Regions from separate parts of the Paenibacillus sp. FSL R7-0198 genome, predicted to be linked through region 2. Evidence: riboswitches for the same ligand, from Rfam matches in the RefSeq annotation. Region 2 holds a riboswitch; each other region holds the start of a gene.

Region 1 (4,215 bases), 2.2 Mb from region 2:
TGGTACGGTACAATTTGACGATAACGAAATGTGACATTTTAAAGGAATAGGGCCTATTTTTTGAACTATGCCTTTGCATGACCGCGGATTTCATTTATAATGGGGTTATGTTAGGGAGAGGAGGCAACACCATGGGGAACCAACCGGCAACAGAACAATTTTTTAATGATAAGCTGGCGGAATCGAAAGTTCATTTTGAACGTGCCCTGGATTGTAAACATACGGAATTCGATGACCTTTATCCCTATATGATTGAACATCCTCAATTTTTCTGGTACAAACGCTATGTTGCCTGGTCAGAATTACTGACGATTGTAGGCTTGTGCGAAGAGTTGTCCTTCTCTTGGAAAGAACAATTTACACCGCATCAAGTGGAGTACCTTGAAGAACGTGTGATGTCCGCCAAAGTGCTTGATTTTTGGTTCGAGAAGAACGACAGCAAAGAGCACGCGCAGCGGTAACTTTCAGTCGGGACATAATTTCGAATGACATGACAGTCCAATACAGTCACGTGAGACCTAAATGACATTTCATTTAGGTCTCTTTTTGTAAATAAATTTGGAATATAGGAGCCATGAAGATGATCAGTGATACAGAACTGGACGCCCTGCGTCTGTCAGGTGAGAAAGTAAGAGTAGTACGGGACGAGCTGGAATCTAACGATGTAACCGGGATTGTTGTTGCCTGGGATGGCGAGCAGGTACTTATCCGTCGTCAGAATCGACGTGTCGTCAAGCTGGATCGCGGTTACCGATATCAGCTGTTCAGCGAGCCGCGCCAGAGTCCACTTAGTGAGTAACAGTTTATAATTATGGCAGAGCCATGAGCGTTAAATGTTTGGAATTACCATGATTTGTTGGCATAATTGACTCACTCGGGAGAGAAGATAGGTACAGTGAGGAAGATCTGTAACTATAGCCGAGAGGGTGTGCTACAAGCGATGACATTGATGAATGATAAAGTTCATGCCTACAAGGATCAGATTGGAGCATTAAGCGATGTACTGCCAGGTGTGGTGAAGTCATATCATGAGTTTACGGGAGAATGTTTCCAACCTGGCGTGATTGATGCCAAGACAAAACAGCTCATTGCGCTCGGCATTGGATTGTTTGCCAACAATGAGGTATGTACTTTCTACCATGTAGAAGAAGCCCGTGCCAAGGGCGCTACAGATCAGGAGATCATGGAGACCGTAGCCGTGGCCGGAGCTGTAGGAGGCGGACATGCTCTGTCTCAGGGCGCGATGCGAGTGCAGAAGGCGCTACATTAATATAAAAAAACATTGTGAAAAAGTAACAGGGTTATACTTCCCTTCAATATGGGAGTATAACCCTGTTTTTTAAAGATCGTTTTTACTTTCTTTACTGTTTGCTTTTTTATTATACTTGTCCACATCAGCAAATTTCTCCATAACGGAGTAGTTTGCTGTATAGTTTATTGTGGAGTACCGTTCAGGACGAAATTCAATCTTAGAGCGATCAGTATCCCAGAGATATATAATGGAATTATCGAAGGTCTTGCTTCCAGGCTGACCATATTTATTCGTTAGCTCTTCCAGAATTTCATCAGAATCCTGACTATTTAACATGCCAAAATAATATGTGGCCTCGTGGAGCAAGAAGTCATCTAATGGATATTCATCTGCTGCATTTTCCATTTCTTCAAGGCGCTGGTCCATTATTTTGTATATCTCTTCTTTCCTTGTTTCTGTTGTATTGGGGTTATTTAATTCCTCTGATAATTCCTTTCCTTCTTCCATCATTTCCAGAATGCTATCATTGTCTAATAAATCAGTGAAAACGTATTTAGCATCTGCTTTCTTACCCAGAACTACAAGATTAGAATATTCGATACTTTTCTCATGTTCATTATGTACGTCCTCTTCATAACCTGAGTTACCGTTCTTTTCTTCAGTTGAAATGACTTTGTCGATCTTGGTACCCCATGAAACATCTCTAAAATCTTTTTCGTTCTCGCTACTGCATCCTAAACTACCTATTACTAAAATAGCAAAACTTAAAACAAACATTAACTTTTTCAATTGTTCTCCTCATCTCCTTTTATTTCCTAAAACATTTTACATTGTTTAAGAAAGCAGTTGAAGACAAAAAATGGTTAAACAAAAAAGGCATCCGGTTAATAACCGATGCCTTTTTGTATGTGAATTACATTTTACCCAACATTTTATCATACATAAACTGTCCAGTTACCCGACGTGCTGTTACATAGCGGTCATTGAAGTATGGATTCGATAACTTTGTGATGCTTACACCTTTACTGCTGGAGGCATGAGCGAATTGTCCGCCGCCGATATATACACCTGTATGTGAAATGCCTTTGCCTGTTGTATTAAAGAACACCAGATCACCTGTCCGAACATTACTTTTGGCTACCGGAGTACCTGCTTTGGCTTGCTGCTGAGAAGTACGTGGCAATTCAATGCTGTATTTGTTGAAAAGATATCTCATAAAACCAGAACAGTCAAAGCCGGCTACAGTCGTGCCACCCCATTTGTAAGGAATACCTGTCATGTTGTTCACTACGGAGTTGATACTGCTTGCCTCTGTGCTTGTTGCCCCGGATGTAAATAATACAGCTGCTCCAAAAATGGAGATAATCAGTTTTTTCAAAATCAATGTTCTCCCTTCGATGCCTACGGAGTTAGCTAAGGGTTCGGTAGAAGGTTCCCTATATTTCCTATGTATAAGAATAATTCACCCAAATTGGTTCCCCCGTTTTCAAACATGAAACTCGGCAATGAATAATTAAGTTTTTGTAACTATTTGAAACTATATTGCATAAATGCGTAATTGTCAAACCCATTTAAAACCCTTCGTAATACCTCAATGTTAGCGGAATTAAGGTTTTTATATGAAAGAAGGGATTAAGTTTGGGTATCATTCATGACAAAAACGTCATTATTGATTCGTTTAAGACGAATTTGGATAAATAAATAGGTTTGTCATGAGTTAAAAGAACTATCCCGTTATGTAGAATTAGAGAGATTATATTCATTAAGTTGCATATATTGACAAAAATCGATTTTTTGCATATTATCTGATTATCCAATCCACATATTGGATTAAAATTGATTTTATTATGCGATAAATACAAATAAAGGAGGTTTGGGGACGCTTATCATAGGTAAAGTAGAAGTGGCAGATTTATAAAAACGAACATAGGAGAGTGTTACATTTGAAAGCGAAGAAAATAATTACTTTTGTCCTGGCATGTACGATGGTGTTCTCAGCAGTTGGAATGGCAGTTCTCCCTGTAGGGACGGTATCTGCTGCGGATGCATCGGGTACTACAGCGAGTATTTCAGATGTTTTGAAGAACCAGCTGCCGGATGGAGGTTGGAGAAAAGATTATAAACAGACAAGTGGAGAGTGGGCGAAGTCCACGATAGACAACAAGGCTACATACTCAGAAATTAGAAGATTGGCGAAGGAATTTAAAAAGACGAATGATCCGCGATACTCCACAGCTGCAATCAAAGGAATTAACTTTTTGATCAACATGCAGTATTCAAACGGCGGATGGCCACAAGTTTACCAAAGCTCTGGATATCACAAGCATATCACTTACAATGATGATGCCATGATTAATGTAATGATCATGTTGGATGAAGTAGCGGCACGCAAAGGTGATTTCTCATTTATCGACAGCACACTTGCTAATCGCAGTAAAAATTCAGTTGCCAAAGGTGTGGAGGCGATTCTGAATACACAAGTCGTTTCAGGTGGTAAGCTGACAGCATGGGGACAACAACATGATTCCAGTTCCCTTAAACCAGCGAGCGCAAGAATCTACGAAGTGCCATCGCTGACAGCTGGAGAGAGTGTAACGATTGTTAAATTTCTGAAAACCAGACCTGCTAACGCTAAAATTACCGCATCCATTAAAGGAGCGGAGGCTTGGTTTAACAAGGTGAAAATTACGGGTTACAAGTATGAAAGAGCTAATGGAGATAGTAAAATTATCGCTGATTCCAAAGCTGCACCGATTTGGGCACGCTTCTATGAGATCGGAACAGATAAACCAATCTTTATTGGTCGTGACGGGGTAGTTAAATACAAATTAAGTGATATTGATAAAGAAAGAAGAGGCGGTTATGCATGGTATGGCAACTGGCCTTCCAAGCTTTAATTTGTAGTTAAAGGTAAAGCCCGAATCGACGTCTGGTTCGGGTTTTATTGTTATTATTTTCAGTGT
Region 2 (4,215 bases):
GACGTTTGTGGAACTGCTTCCCGTTACAATAACCGATGCCCAGCAGATTGCCCATCTCCATGCGACGTGCAGCAGCCTGCGGATGCACGATAAGTCCTGCCGCGATCAGGTCCTCCCAATCAATCAGGCTCGGAGCACCTTCGTATGAAGTATGTACGCGCGCCAGAGCATGACGGATCGCCTCCGGTGAGGCATTCTCCACCCCAATGTCCCCTTTGCGCGTTGCATCGGCTTCCGGAATGAAGGCATGTTTGCAGCCAGGCACCTTGTTCGCAATAATTTTACGAATGCGTTCGCCAGCATGATCCGGATCTGTCAGTACAATGACTCCCCGTCTCTCCTGAGCAAGCGCAATCCGCTTCAGAATGCGTTGGTTGATTGCTGAGCCACCTGTTTCTATTGTATCGGCTTCAACGGCCCGACGGATGGCTACCGTATCGTCACGGCCTTCCACCACAATGACTTCTTTTATCATGTTCCATTTCTTCCTTTCTAACGCAAAAAGAAGAGGAATATCCTCTTCTCTGCCAAACGGCGGGGGAGACTGAATTCAGACTCCTCCGCCGCATATTCCGCATGAATCATTCATGCAACTATTTTATAGCATTCCCATTTCAAAGTAAAACGATTTTAGTTCGCTTCCGGCTTCACCGGACCGATCACGTAGACCGTCTTGCCTTTCTTACGTCCAAAATTCAGGGCATGCTTCACACTGTCATAATATACATCAATTTTGTTGCCTTTAATGGCACCGCCTGTATCTTCCGCACGACGGAATCCCAGACCTTCGATATATACCCACCAGCCAATTGGAATGACTTTGGGATCAACCGCAATGGTGCGCCCTTCCGTTACACGAGTACCGGAAGCTGTTTTAGTTCCAATGCCAGGCTCTTCGGAAGAGTAGGCAGTCATGGATACATTTTTAAGTACTTTTGAGTATTTAAAAGAAGTCCCGGATACGGTAATGACTTTGCTGCCCGAGGCAGATGTTTTCTTCGAGTTCGTTGTTGTAGCCTTTTTGGTTGTTGAAGTTTGAGCCGATACGGTCTGAATCACAGGTTCTTTCACGACCGGTTTTGCTTTGGTGCCGACAGCGATCACTTTATCTACACGATTATTCGCGACAGATTTGCCGACCATTTTTTTGGAGACCAATTCTCCATCCTGAAATACCTTTTCGATATGCTGTACAAGTGTGCCTTCTTTGCCGTTTACAACGACACGGTTATCCCCTTTGTACAAGCTAGGGTCAGCCGTTTTAATGACTTTGTAAGCGATTGGCTGCTCTACCTCCACTGTACGCTTTGTTACGCGCACTACACGGATCTTCATATCCGCTTTGATGGCAGTTCCAAGCGCCGGATACACTTTATCATTACTCTCAACTTGAATACCTGATTTTTGAATTGCATCTTCTACCGATGAATCCGTTGTATACAGAGTCTTGGTGTCTCCGTCTGCCGTAATGTTGACTGGAACGGCCCGCTCAATAACGATTCGGTCTCCATCTGTAATCGCCCCATTCATGGACATGGATACCTTATCGTGAGGGCTGACTGTGATCGACTGCTCCTCCAGCATTTCCTGAAGCATTCCTGTACGAGTCTCTACCACCTGAGCTTTGCCATCAATAACCAGTGAAATTTGTTTCCCGGCCTGACCGTAAACGACTAACAAGATCATGATTGTAAGCGCAATTGAGAAAATCGCGATCAATGCCATTTGACGCATGTTCTCATGCTTCCACCGCAACGCGAAAGACTTACTGGATGATCGTGACTCATGGGTCTCTTCTGGTTGGAATGTGCCCACTTCTCCGTCCTCCTTCATAGCCTCGCCGTCTAAAGTAATGCATGATGTCTTTGACGTGACTATACCAAATTTTCTACAGAACACAGATTGGACCAACATAATCCGGTTCTGCACCATGAATCAATCTTCGCAACATGATGTCATCCTCCTGAATACCTACCGTATGATGACAATATTTCTTTTATTCAAAAACAAAAAAGCCAAAGAAAGAGTGTAAGAGGAACTCTTTCGTGGCTTCCGAATGATTCTGAATATCGGAAATTCATGCACGAGGTTGCCTCTCTTTTTCCGCTTGCGAGGTTAGCTGTCGGGTTCGGGCGAAAGAGAGCCGCCCTATCTTAGGTCACCCGCTCATGGCGGACGCCCTTGAATTCACCCCGAGACCCAAAGAAGAAATCAAATACGGCTTCGCAGTTCCCTTCGCTGCTTTTGGGTCAGCGAACGTTGCGCATCGGCCAAATACACCGATGTTTAAGCCCTATTGGTTCCCCCGCTCTCCGTTAACGGAGACTCAGCGAGACTGATTCATGAAAGTAATGTTGTTTCATTGTTTCATCGGAAAGTGTCCCTTTGTTCATCCCCCGAACATCTGTCCAATTTTCCGCACAACAATTCACTGAAAAGATGATATCCTGTTTTGATGCATGTTGTAAAGCGTTGATCAAGTACGTTTTTCTGAATATTTGGTTAAAATATTGTAATATTCTTGATTTATTTGGAGCAAAGGGCAAATTACCTCCGCTTACCTGCCTTTTTCACCTCATTTGCTCGTTTTTTTAACGAATTCCAAATCGTTCCATGGCATTTTTGGTTGTTATTGCAGCAATTTCCTCCACCGAAATGCCTTTAATTTCCGCTGCTGCCTCTGCAACCAGACGTACATGCGCTGTCTCATTTCGCTTCCCACGATAAGGGTGAGGTGTCAAATATGGAGCATCTGTTTCAATGAAAAACCGGTCCATAGGAACCTTCGCCAGCACCTCTTTGGGCTGCTTTGCATTTTTGAATGTGATCGGTCCTCCGAAAGAGAGATGGAAGCCCATATCGAGACAACTTTTCGCTGTTTCCCAGCTGCCCGAGAACGAGTGCATTACACCACCAACCTCACCCGCCTTCTCTTCACGCAAAATTCTTATGATATCCTCATGTGCATCCCGATTATGGATGACAATCGGCATGTTCACTTCACGCGCCAAAGCAATTTGTTGTCGTAATACGCGATGCTGTATTTCCTTCGGTGAAGTATCCCAGTGATAATCCAATCCAATCTCACCGATCGCAACCACTTTTTCATGCTTGCATAAAGATGCAATCCACTCCAAATCACCCTCCTGCATAGTGATCGCATCTACTGGATGCCACCCTACAGCTGCATAGATAAAGTCATATGTTTCAGCGAGTTTCATTGTGGTTGGAATCGTCTCCCGGTTAAAGCCAATGTTGATCATGCGACCAACTCCTGCATCCACAGCACGCTGAATCATGTCCTCGCGGTCCTCGTCGAATTGTGGTGCATCCAGATGTGTATGTGTGTCGAACAGCATCATGTTTGTATCTCCCTTCATGTCGAAATAACGACTATCTTCTTTATCAAAATTCAATTTGTAAAATTCAATAATTCAATGACTCATACATAAAACATTTTGGGTATCTGTGTATTACATCATTACGTTTGTTTCTTCACAACTACAATATATAGAAGATAAACGGATATTCTGATCTATATATTGCTGATTGTGCCCATTCTACCTGCTTGCATTTACAAAATTATGTCGATCTACATATACTCCCCATTAAAGCAGATTACTGTATCATGAAAAATAGCTCTTTTAGAAAGTGTTTTGATATCAAAATTCTTCATCGGATTATACCCACATGATTACAAGAAATAGGGGCGTATATGTGACGGTAATTCGTGAATAATCGCATCCACCTTGTTTTGAGGGTAATACAAATGATGTTTCCCTCGGTGAAGCCCACTGATGGAACGGACAATGTCAGATACTTCTGACAACTCACGTAAATTGTCCTGTCGATCCAGAAGAAGAATCTGCTTATCTGTGGATTCATCCGGACGAAACACATCATACGGATTATCCGAAGGAAAATCAATTTCAAGATCATATTCGGGATCGAGGCCTGCCTGTACAAAAGCTTCCCGAATCTCTTCCATCATTGTCAAGTCGACCTGTTCAAGCTCTACATACTTATATAACTTGCGATCCATAAAACGTTCGCATAACTCACTCAGAACAGTATCGTCCTCCTTGCGCCACTGCGTAAATGCCGTCTGAATTAATGCTTCATCCAACTGCAAATATTCATCTACGGATAATTCTCCATCAAATAATTGAGGGAGTGGATCAATCATGAAGCGGAATTGAAAACCTTGCTGTATGA
Region 3 (4,215 bases), 1.6 Mb from region 2:
AATCGTTTACCCATGGCGGCAGCTTGTTCTCTGAGATCTCCAGGGGTTCGCTGAACATGAACGAGCTTGTCGATTAGAGCTATCCGCCATGTATCCTTGTGATCTGCTGCGGTATAGATGCCTTTGATGGCCATGCCTTCTAGACGAACGATGCTCGGATGCAACTGACAACGCATGAATGATTCGAGATCTTCAGCATTACGAATGGTACCCTCCCTGATATGGATATCCATGCCGAAGGAATGGGTGAACCCTCCAACCTGAATAGAGGAATCAAGCAGTTTGACATAATCGAGCAGCTTATTCCCACGGTTCACAATCATTCGCCTCCTGTGTTCGTTAAATGTCACTTAAAGTGACATTTATATTCCTTTTTGTTTGCTTTATGTTTAAAAATCCGAATTATATGATAGTTATCATCCCATAAATGTCCGCTTTTTGTCAATAGTATCCGTGAAATTTAATGGATTAAATCTGGGATTCAATATTTGTGTTATTTTATATAACATATAAGGTTAAATATCTGCGAAGTGCAGGGAGGACTAGATATAAATGAATCAATAAGATCAGTTCAATCCGGAAAGGAGGGGATCAAATCTAATGTATGCAGTTCATGGGTAAAGATGACGAGAATATGCGTTTTTTGTGGAAAATGCCTAGCTGTAAAAGAAGTATTAAAAAATACTTTACTTTTAGTTCTGAACCCGGTATAATCAATTCTGTTGCCGATTATTTACGACATGCGGTCGTGGTGGAATGGCAGACACGCTATCTTGAGGGGGTAGTGGGCGTATGCCCGTGGAGGTTCGAGTCCTCTCGACCGCATCATATGAACGATTAAGAAGAAGCTTTCCATTAATGGAAAGCTTCTTTTTTTTGTTTTTTTAACAGTCTGACATCAAAGTTGAGAAAAAAGGCCATCCATACCGGGGCAATGGTGCTCTACCTTCCGGCTACGGGTGGCCAATGTATTATTTTTGCAGCAAGTTCTTGATATCTTCTTCAATCTTGTCCGGTGTTGTTTTGGGAGCATACCGTTTAATGACCTGTCCGTTCTGATCCACAAGGAATTTGGTGAAATTCCATTTGATTGCTTTGGAGCCGAGCAGGCCAGGAGCTTCTGTGCTAAGGTGCTGGAAGAGAGGGTGAGCGCTTGAGCCGTTCACATCAATTTTCTCAAACATAGGGAAGCTTACGCCATAATTCATCTGACAGAACTCGGCAATATCATCGGAAGAACCTTTTTCCTGTGCAAACTGGTTACTTGGAAAACCAAGGACTTCAAATGGCGCATCCTGGAACTTGTCTTGCAATTCTTGCAGACCTTTGAATTGAGGGGTAAGTCCGCATGAGCTTGCCGTATTCACAATCAGGAGCACTTTGTCACGGTAGTCGGACATTTCAACTTCTTGACCGCGAAGGGTATTCACTTTGTAATCGTAGACTGTCATCTAAATCGCCTCCATTTATTTACTCTTATATCTTCTATTATATTGGTTGCAATTAAATATTGCAAAACTAATATGGTGTTAAAAGCACCAAAACAGGCAAGTTGTGCAGAATACGTGAATGAATTGCGAAGTGATTTTCGTCAGAGTGAGAATTAGATAGATTTAAAGAGATGGATAGAGTATGACCTTGTTGTAAGCGCTATTATATGTGAGTATTGCCGAAAATCTGTCGATTCGGTGATCTGTGCGGACTTTACACCATCATGGCACGGGTGTATGATTCATAACGTAATTTCAATTTAAACTAAATTGTACCTGAAAAACGAAACAAACGATAATATCGCTCGATCTTATCCTTAAGATATACGAACGATGTTTTAATCGCTGAGTTTCCATTCATTGATGAGTGGAAAACGGGGGAACCAACAGAATGCGCTGTCCAGGACAGTAGGCATTCATGGGGTGAATTTTCCGGTGACAGCCGGAAATAGGGCGACTCTCGCGCCCGAATCCGTCAGCTAACCTCGTAAGCGTTAAAGGGAGAGGCAACAAGCCGTACGCTGGTTCATGGCGTTTTCGCCATGGGTTCTTTAAGAAGCGTTCGGGAGGCCTTGGTCCCCCACGCTTCTTTTTTGTTGTCTTTTCACGCCAAGGGAGGAACGAATGATGGATACTGAGATGATCTTAGTGACTGCTCCAAATGAAGCAGGACGCAAATTTATCAAATTACTAATGTACAAAAAAATGCCGTTTGCCGTTCTAACCAACAGTGCAGGGGAAGAGCGCAGACTCCGTAGAATCGGAGTCGAACATGTCATTCGCATGAATACGGCTGCAGCTCAAAAATGGTTTTTGCCGCAGGGCAGCGTAGGCAACGTGTTTATTTTCGAGAACAGCCTGAATCTAACCTGTCGTTATTTACAGATCTGCCGTTCATGGACATCGAAATCCCTGTGCGTCATTACGGAGCAGAGTCATCCTAAGGGCATCTATCGGGGCATGGGCGCAGACCGGATTGTATATTCGCTCAATGGGGAAGTTGGCTTTCTCCTCAATGGTTAATGCCATAGCTTGTGATTGCTCAGGTGTAAGGTGCCTGTTATAATTGAATGTATCGATAAACGGAAGTTTGAGGAGACTCATGCAAGATGGTGAGTCTTCTTTTTTATGGTTTTAAAGGTAGTTCAAGACTTTTTGAACACGAACTTTTAGATTGCCTGTGGCTTACAAGGAGGAATTGGCGTGCCGGATGTGGGTGGATTAAAGTGGTTGTTTTTTGATGTTGGAGATACACTGGTGGATGAATGGGAGCCGGTTGATGATATTATCGGACAGTTCGTCCGTGAAGCCTGTGCTTTGGGGTATCCGGTGACAATTGAGGCGGTACGCGAACTGTTCGCGAACTGTTACCAGAAATATGAGCAATGGCCTATGAGAGTGGCGATTCGCACATTCGTTGAAGACGAGGGACACCAGAAACAGATTCAGGACAAGTTGAAGTTTCAAAAAGATCTTGAACGTCCTTTTCCTTCAGCGGATTCCGTTCTTCAGCAGTTGTCACGGCATTATCGCATTGGCATTATTGCCAATCAGAGTCCTGGAACGGAAGAGAGACTGGAGAGCTACGGCTTGCGGAAGTATGTTGATGTTCTGGCCTGTTCTGCTGAAGAAGGTGTGTCCAAGCCAGACCCTGAGTTATACGCTGTAGCCTTGAAACAGGCCGGCTGTGAACCGGAGGAAGCCGTCATGGTTGGGGATCGGATCGATAACGACATTATACCTGCTCGGAAGCTGGGCATGCTTACGATTCGAATTATGCAGGGTTACGGAAGATTCCAGCCAGACCGATCGGATGAGGAACGTGCGGATTGGACTGTTAATTCATTGGATGAACTCCTGCCGTTACTGGTGCCCAATCAGGATTAGATAATTGTTTATTAGAGTTTAGCGTTTTACTATAAAAGGAAACACGCTGCAGTACTGCAACAATAAAGGCTGATCAACTTGGTATTGAATACCGGAGTTGATCAGCCTTTTTAGTATTTGGTCAATAAGAACGAGATTAGAATAACCGAATCGTCTGAATGATCAGATATACATTCAGCACAACGATAATCGCGGCAATGACCCATGAGATGATTTTGAGCCACAATTTGTTGGCGAATGCACCCATGCTTTTTTTATCACTCGTGAACATCACCAGGGGAATTACAGCAAAGGGCAATTGAAGCGACAGCACGACCTGGCTCAAAATGAGCAGTTCTTCTGTGCCATGTTCTCCTGCAATGGCTGTGACAATTACCGCCGGGATGATGGCGATCAGACGTGTGACCAGTCTGCGCAGCCAAGCGGGAATTCGAATGTTCAGGAAACCTTCCATAACAATCTGCCCGGCGAGTGTACCTGTAAGGGTAGAGTTCTGGCCTGATGCTAACAGCGCCACACCGAACAGAATACTTGCAACCGTAGTACCCAATAGAGGTGTCAGCAGATGGTACGCATCTGCGATCTCAGCAACCTGTGTCATACCAGCACTGTGGAATACAGCAGCAGATACAATCAGGATGGCCGCATTGATGAACAGGGCAAGTGTCAGTGCGATTGTCGAGTCCATGGTCGAGTACCGAATAGCTTCTTTTTTACCCTGTGGTGTCTGTTCAATCTGACGGGTCTGCACAATGGAAGAATGCAGGTACAGATTATGCGGCATCACGGTTGCTCCGATAATACCAATGGCGATATAGAGCATAGCCGGGTTTTGTAG
Region 4 (4,215 bases), 3.0 Mb from region 2:
CGCCTTGTCAATAATGGCGTTAACGTTAGACATTGTTAAATCACGCAATCGTTTGAAAATGGACATTATGTTATTCCTCCTAGTCGATATTACATCGTATATAAACATACATACGTAACAATCTACAACTCGTTTCAATTTTAGCAAATAAAATCAAAACATGCGATTGCTCTTTATGTTAGGAAGATCGTTTATCCTTGTTCAGATGATCCTCCATCAGCCTCTCTGCAGTCTGCACGATTTCGTCGATCTGCATCCGCGTGATGGAATCAAAATGGATACCCATGATCACCGTAACGGTTACTTTCAGCTGCAGGGCAGCCTTTCGGGCAAGTCGCTCACACAGCTCTTGTTCCTTATGCCCAGGAATATGTACCGTCGTCCCGCTTACGCGCTCATGATCCACGTAGAACGTGGCTACGGCGCCAATATGCGCCTTTCCTCCGGTAACGAGAAAAACCTTATCCTCTCCTGCTTCAATCACCTGTAAACGTATGGATTTCAAATCATATGTACTCATATCCTATCCACCTATCCTTTTCTATATGTTATATATGGAGGAATTATGGCTGTCATAAGCTAAATCCGCAATGAAACTTCTCACACTACGCATATTTTATGGAACCCCCGGGCATACCAAGGAGAACGTCATTTTGGAAAAGGAGGCCGTTATTATGCGCGTACGCCTCATTATGCTGATGGTTATCGTTATTTTTCTCGGGGGATATCATGCTCCAGTTTCATCGCGGGATGTCTCAAGCCCGTCAATTGAATCAGTATCAGGTTCGGATTCTGCTGAAGAAGAACAACTGACATTGGGACAGTTACGTCAAAAATATGCCGATACGTTCAAAACCAATGGTCCTTCAACAAAGAAGGTTGCACTGACTTTTGATGATGTACCTGATCCACGGTTTACTCCACAAGTGCTGGATGTATTGAAGAAATACAATGTCAGAGCTACATTCTTCATCGTGGGTAGTCGTGCTGAGAAACATCCGGATCTGGTGAAACGCATCGTTAAGGAAGGGCATTTGGTTGGTAATCACAGCTACAATCATCCTGAATTCAGTAAGCTGTCGATGAATGCCTTTCGCAAACAAATTTTACATACCGGGGATATTATTCGACATTTAGCGGGATATACGCCCAAGATGATTCGGCCGCCTTATGGAGACATTAATGAAGAACAGCTGCAATGGGCAGCTAGACAACACTATAGCATTGTGAACTGGAACGTTGACTCACTGGACTGGAAAGGCCTCTCCAAGGAAGAGGTGAAGGATAACATCCTATCTGCCGTGAAACCTGGCTCCATCGTTCTGCAACATGCAGGAGGCGGTGTGGGATCTAACCTGAACGGTACGATTGAGGCATTGCCTGAAATCATTGAAGAACTGCGTAACCGGGGATATGAACTGGTCACCTTGGACGAGATGTTGGGATTGCCAAAGGCCAAAGATTAGGATGACCGTGATAACAAATAAATGCGAATATTAAAAGGGTGCTGTTCAATCGCAGATTAGCGACTGGCAGACACCCTGTTTGAATTCATTTTAAATGTTATGATCTCTCTACTTCAGAATGTACAGCTCGATATCCTGAAAACCAAATGTGCTTACAGACTGTTTGCTACCCGGGATAAAGATATCAATCCGGTGACCCTTGATTGCACCGCCCACATCACGAGCTGTAGCTACAAAAGCCTGTTTTGGCAATCCCGGATGGCTGTGACCGGTTACCAGTACTTTGGTTCCGAGTGGAATCACACTTGGATCAACTGCGATCGTACCCAGTTCAAGATCATTGCCGAAGTAATCCACAGCACCCCATCCTCCATTTTCAGACGGATCTGCAGAGTATGCCGTTGCTTTTACGTTCACAGCTTTGCTGTAATCGAATGTTTTACCCCAAGCCTGAACAACTTTGTTATCTGTGTTAACGTCCAAGCTTGCTGTAGTAACAGTCTTCGCTTGGGTCTTGCTCTCCGTTGCCGCAGCTGCTGCTACATTGTTTGCCTTACCGGGAATCGTAATTTTCAAACCATCATAAATGTTGTAAGGCGAAATGTCGTTGTTTGCTTTAACCAACGTGTTGATTGCTACTCCATATTGTTTTGATAAGGTGTAGAAGGTATCCCCTTCTTTGGCCACATGAACTGAATCGGCGTGAGCCGGAACGGCTTGAATGAGCATTGCTGTTGTCAATAATGCTACTGCTGTTTTGGCTATACGTTTCTTGTTAATCATGGTCTTCCTCCCTCATTGTGCCTGCGAAGTTAGTTGTCGGATTCGGATGAGGAGCCCACCCTATAGGTTCTTCATTACATTTGAAACGTTATGTACCCCTAATTCACCCCAAGCAGTGTGCTGTAGATCTTCCCCCTGCACAATCTGCATCGTTACATCCCCCGCACTCCCTGTCCGGAAGTTTCGGCAGAGTTCAATATATCACAATTTTGTAACCTTAACTTGTAGTAATTCTTACCAAATGGTTTTAACATGTAAGCATATGTAAGAATACAGGATACTTTAGAAATGTTGGACGACCTGATTCCTTTACATTTGGTAACAGAAAAGTTACTTTTCAAATCTATAAGTGATTAATGCGCACAAAAAAATAGCGTTACCGACTCTAAGTCAGTAACGCTATTTGACACTTCATTTAGAGTACTTTGGCAAGAAAATCACGTGTACGTGAATTTTTTGGAGCTCCAAATACCTCATCAGGTGTTCCCTCTTCCACAATAACCCCGCCATCCATGAACAGGATTCGGTCTCCCACTTCACGTGCAAAACCCATCTCATGTGTTACGATGACCATCGTCATCCCGCCTTCTGCAAGACGTTTCATGACATCCAGCACTTCGCCGACCATCTCGGGGTCCAGTGCCGAAGTAGGCTCGTCAAACAGCATGACATGCGGCTGCATGGCCAATGCTCTAGCAATGGCGATCCGCTGCTTCTGTCCACCGGACAGCTGATTCGGGAATGTATCTTTTTTATCGTACAAGCCCACGGTGTTCAGCAGATCAGCAGCAATTTTCTCCGCTTCCTGAGTGGATTGTTTCTTTACTTTAATCGGGGCAATCGTAATGTTTTGCTGTACCGTTTTGTGCGGGAACAGGTTGAAGTGCTGAAACACCATGCCCATTTTCTCACGAGTTGCGTTAATGTTGTGCTTGGGGTCCGTGATTGACACGCCTTCAAAATCAATCTCTCCTGAGGTGGGCTTCTCCAGCAGGTTCAAACAACGCAAGAAAGTACTTTTACCTGAACCGGAAGGACCGATGACGACGACTACCTCACCTTTACCAATCGTCACGTTAATGCCCTTAAGCACATCGTTATTTCCATAAGATTTGTGTAATTGTCTAACGTCTATCACTTGCACTCAACTTCCTTTCCAGTCGTCCCAGCAGCTTGGACAAAATGAACGTTAATACAAAGTAGATGGCTGCCGCAATCAAAAATGGACTCAAGCCTTGATACGTAATGTTTTTGACCACACTTGCCTGATACATAATGTCCACCATACCGATAACCGAGATAATGGAGGATTCTTTGATGATGGTAATGAATTCATTACCGATCGCAGGTAATACAGCTTTGAAGGCCTGTGGCAATATGATATAACGCATCGCATCGCCTCTTCCCATACCTAAGGAACGAGCTGCCTCCAACTGACCACGATCCACACCTTGGATACCTGCACGGAAAATCTCCGCCAGATAGGCACCACTATTGATTGAAAGTGTAATGATACCTGCCTGAAGTGCAGTAAAGTTAATGCCAAAGCTCAGAGAAAAACCATAGTAAATAATCATTAATTGTACCAGCATCGGTGTGCCACGAATCACTTCAACGTAAGCTGTACCAATCCAGCGCAAGATTGCGGCGTCATGCAAACGGAACAAACAGATGATCAATCCAATAATTACCCCGAAGATAACCCCAAGTGCAGACAACAGAAGTGTGTATCCTACACCTGTAGCATAGAAACTTTTGTACTCCCAGAATACTTGGAAAATATTTTGTGATTTGTTCGCTTTATCCGCCATCAAGAGGCTGGCGTCCGTCACCATCTGATTGATTTTATCTTCACTTTTCAGTCGCTCCAGTGTTCCATTTACTGCAGCTAGCAGCTCGGTATTACCTTTACGAATCCCGATTGCCGCTTCTGCTTGCTCTTCGTCCGGAACAGCAGCAGCAAGTC

The links. Region 2 has a riboswitch for cyclic di-AMP ahead of MKY87_RS15990 (ubiquitin-like domain-containing protein). Riboswitches for the same ligand answer to the same signal wherever they lie in the genome.
Region 1: it holds a riboswitch for cyclic di-AMP, as region 2 does, so the genes downstream of both, MKY87_RS26235 (C40 family peptidase) here and MKY87_RS15990 (ubiquitin-like domain-containing protein) in region 2, are expected to answer to the same signal.
Region 3: it holds a riboswitch for cyclic di-AMP, as region 2 does, so the genes downstream of both, MKY87_RS22910 (hypothetical protein) here and MKY87_RS15990 (ubiquitin-like domain-containing protein) in region 2, are expected to answer to the same signal.
Region 4: it holds a riboswitch for cyclic di-AMP, as region 2 does, so the genes downstream of both, MKY87_RS03000 (3D domain-containing protein) here and MKY87_RS15990 (ubiquitin-like domain-containing protein) in region 2, are expected to answer to the same signal.

Annotation. Positions count from the first base shown of each region.
Region 1 covers NZ_JBBOCB010000001.1:5,961,646-5,965,860, forward strand. Annotated here, with positions in the region: gene MKY87_RS26210 (xanthine phosphoribosyltransferase) at 1-34, shown strand, start outside; gene MKY87_RS26215 (hypothetical protein) at 132-461, shown strand; gene MKY87_RS26220 (hypothetical protein) at 581-799, shown strand; gene MKY87_RS26225 (carboxymuconolactone decarboxylase family protein) at 941-1,270, shown strand; gene MKY87_RS26230 (hypothetical protein) at 1,340-2,041, opposite strand; gene MKY87_RS26235 (C40 family peptidase) at 2,166-2,630, opposite strand; cyclic di-AMP (ydaO/yuaA leader) riboswitch at 2,636-2,767, opposite strand; gene pelA (pectate lyase) at 3,187-4,149, shown strand.
Region 2 covers NZ_JBBOCB010000001.1:3,714,245-3,718,459, reverse strand. Annotated here, with positions in the region: gene rnmV (ribonuclease M5) at 1-475, opposite strand, end outside; gene MKY87_RS15990 (ubiquitin-like domain-containing protein) at 631-1,815, opposite strand; cyclic di-AMP (ydaO/yuaA leader) riboswitch at 2,089-2,342, opposite strand; gene MKY87_RS15985 (TatD family hydrolase) at 2,592-3,362, opposite strand; gene MKY87_RS15980 (HD domain-containing protein) at 3,695-4,215, opposite strand, start outside.
Region 3 covers NZ_JBBOCB010000001.1:5,280,475-5,284,689, forward strand. Annotated here, with positions in the region: gene MKY87_RS22895 (urease accessory protein UreF) at 1-317, opposite strand, end outside; tRNA gene MKY87_RS22900 (tRNA-Leu) at 743-825, shown strand; gene MKY87_RS22905 (glutathione peroxidase) at 972-1,451, opposite strand; cyclic di-AMP (ydaO/yuaA leader) riboswitch at 1,824-1,999, shown strand; gene MKY87_RS22910 (hypothetical protein) at 2,115-2,513, shown strand; gene MKY87_RS22915 (HAD family hydrolase) at 2,694-3,377, shown strand; gene MKY87_RS22920 (Nramp family divalent metal transporter) at 3,514-4,215, opposite strand, start outside.
Region 4 covers NZ_JBBOCB010000001.1:732,080-736,294, forward strand. Annotated here, with positions in the region: gene MKY87_RS02985 (PspA/IM30 family protein) at 1-66, opposite strand, end outside; gene lpdD (prenylated flavin chaperone LpdD) at 179-520, opposite strand; gene MKY87_RS02995 (polysaccharide deacetylase family protein) at 675-1,466, shown strand; gene MKY87_RS03000 (3D domain-containing protein) at 1,575-2,249, opposite strand; cyclic di-AMP (ydaO/yuaA leader) riboswitch at 2,252-2,448, opposite strand; gene MKY87_RS03005 (amino acid ABC transporter ATP-binding protein) at 2,665-3,387, opposite strand; gene MKY87_RS03010 (ABC transporter substrate-binding protein/permease) at 3,374-4,215, opposite strand, start outside.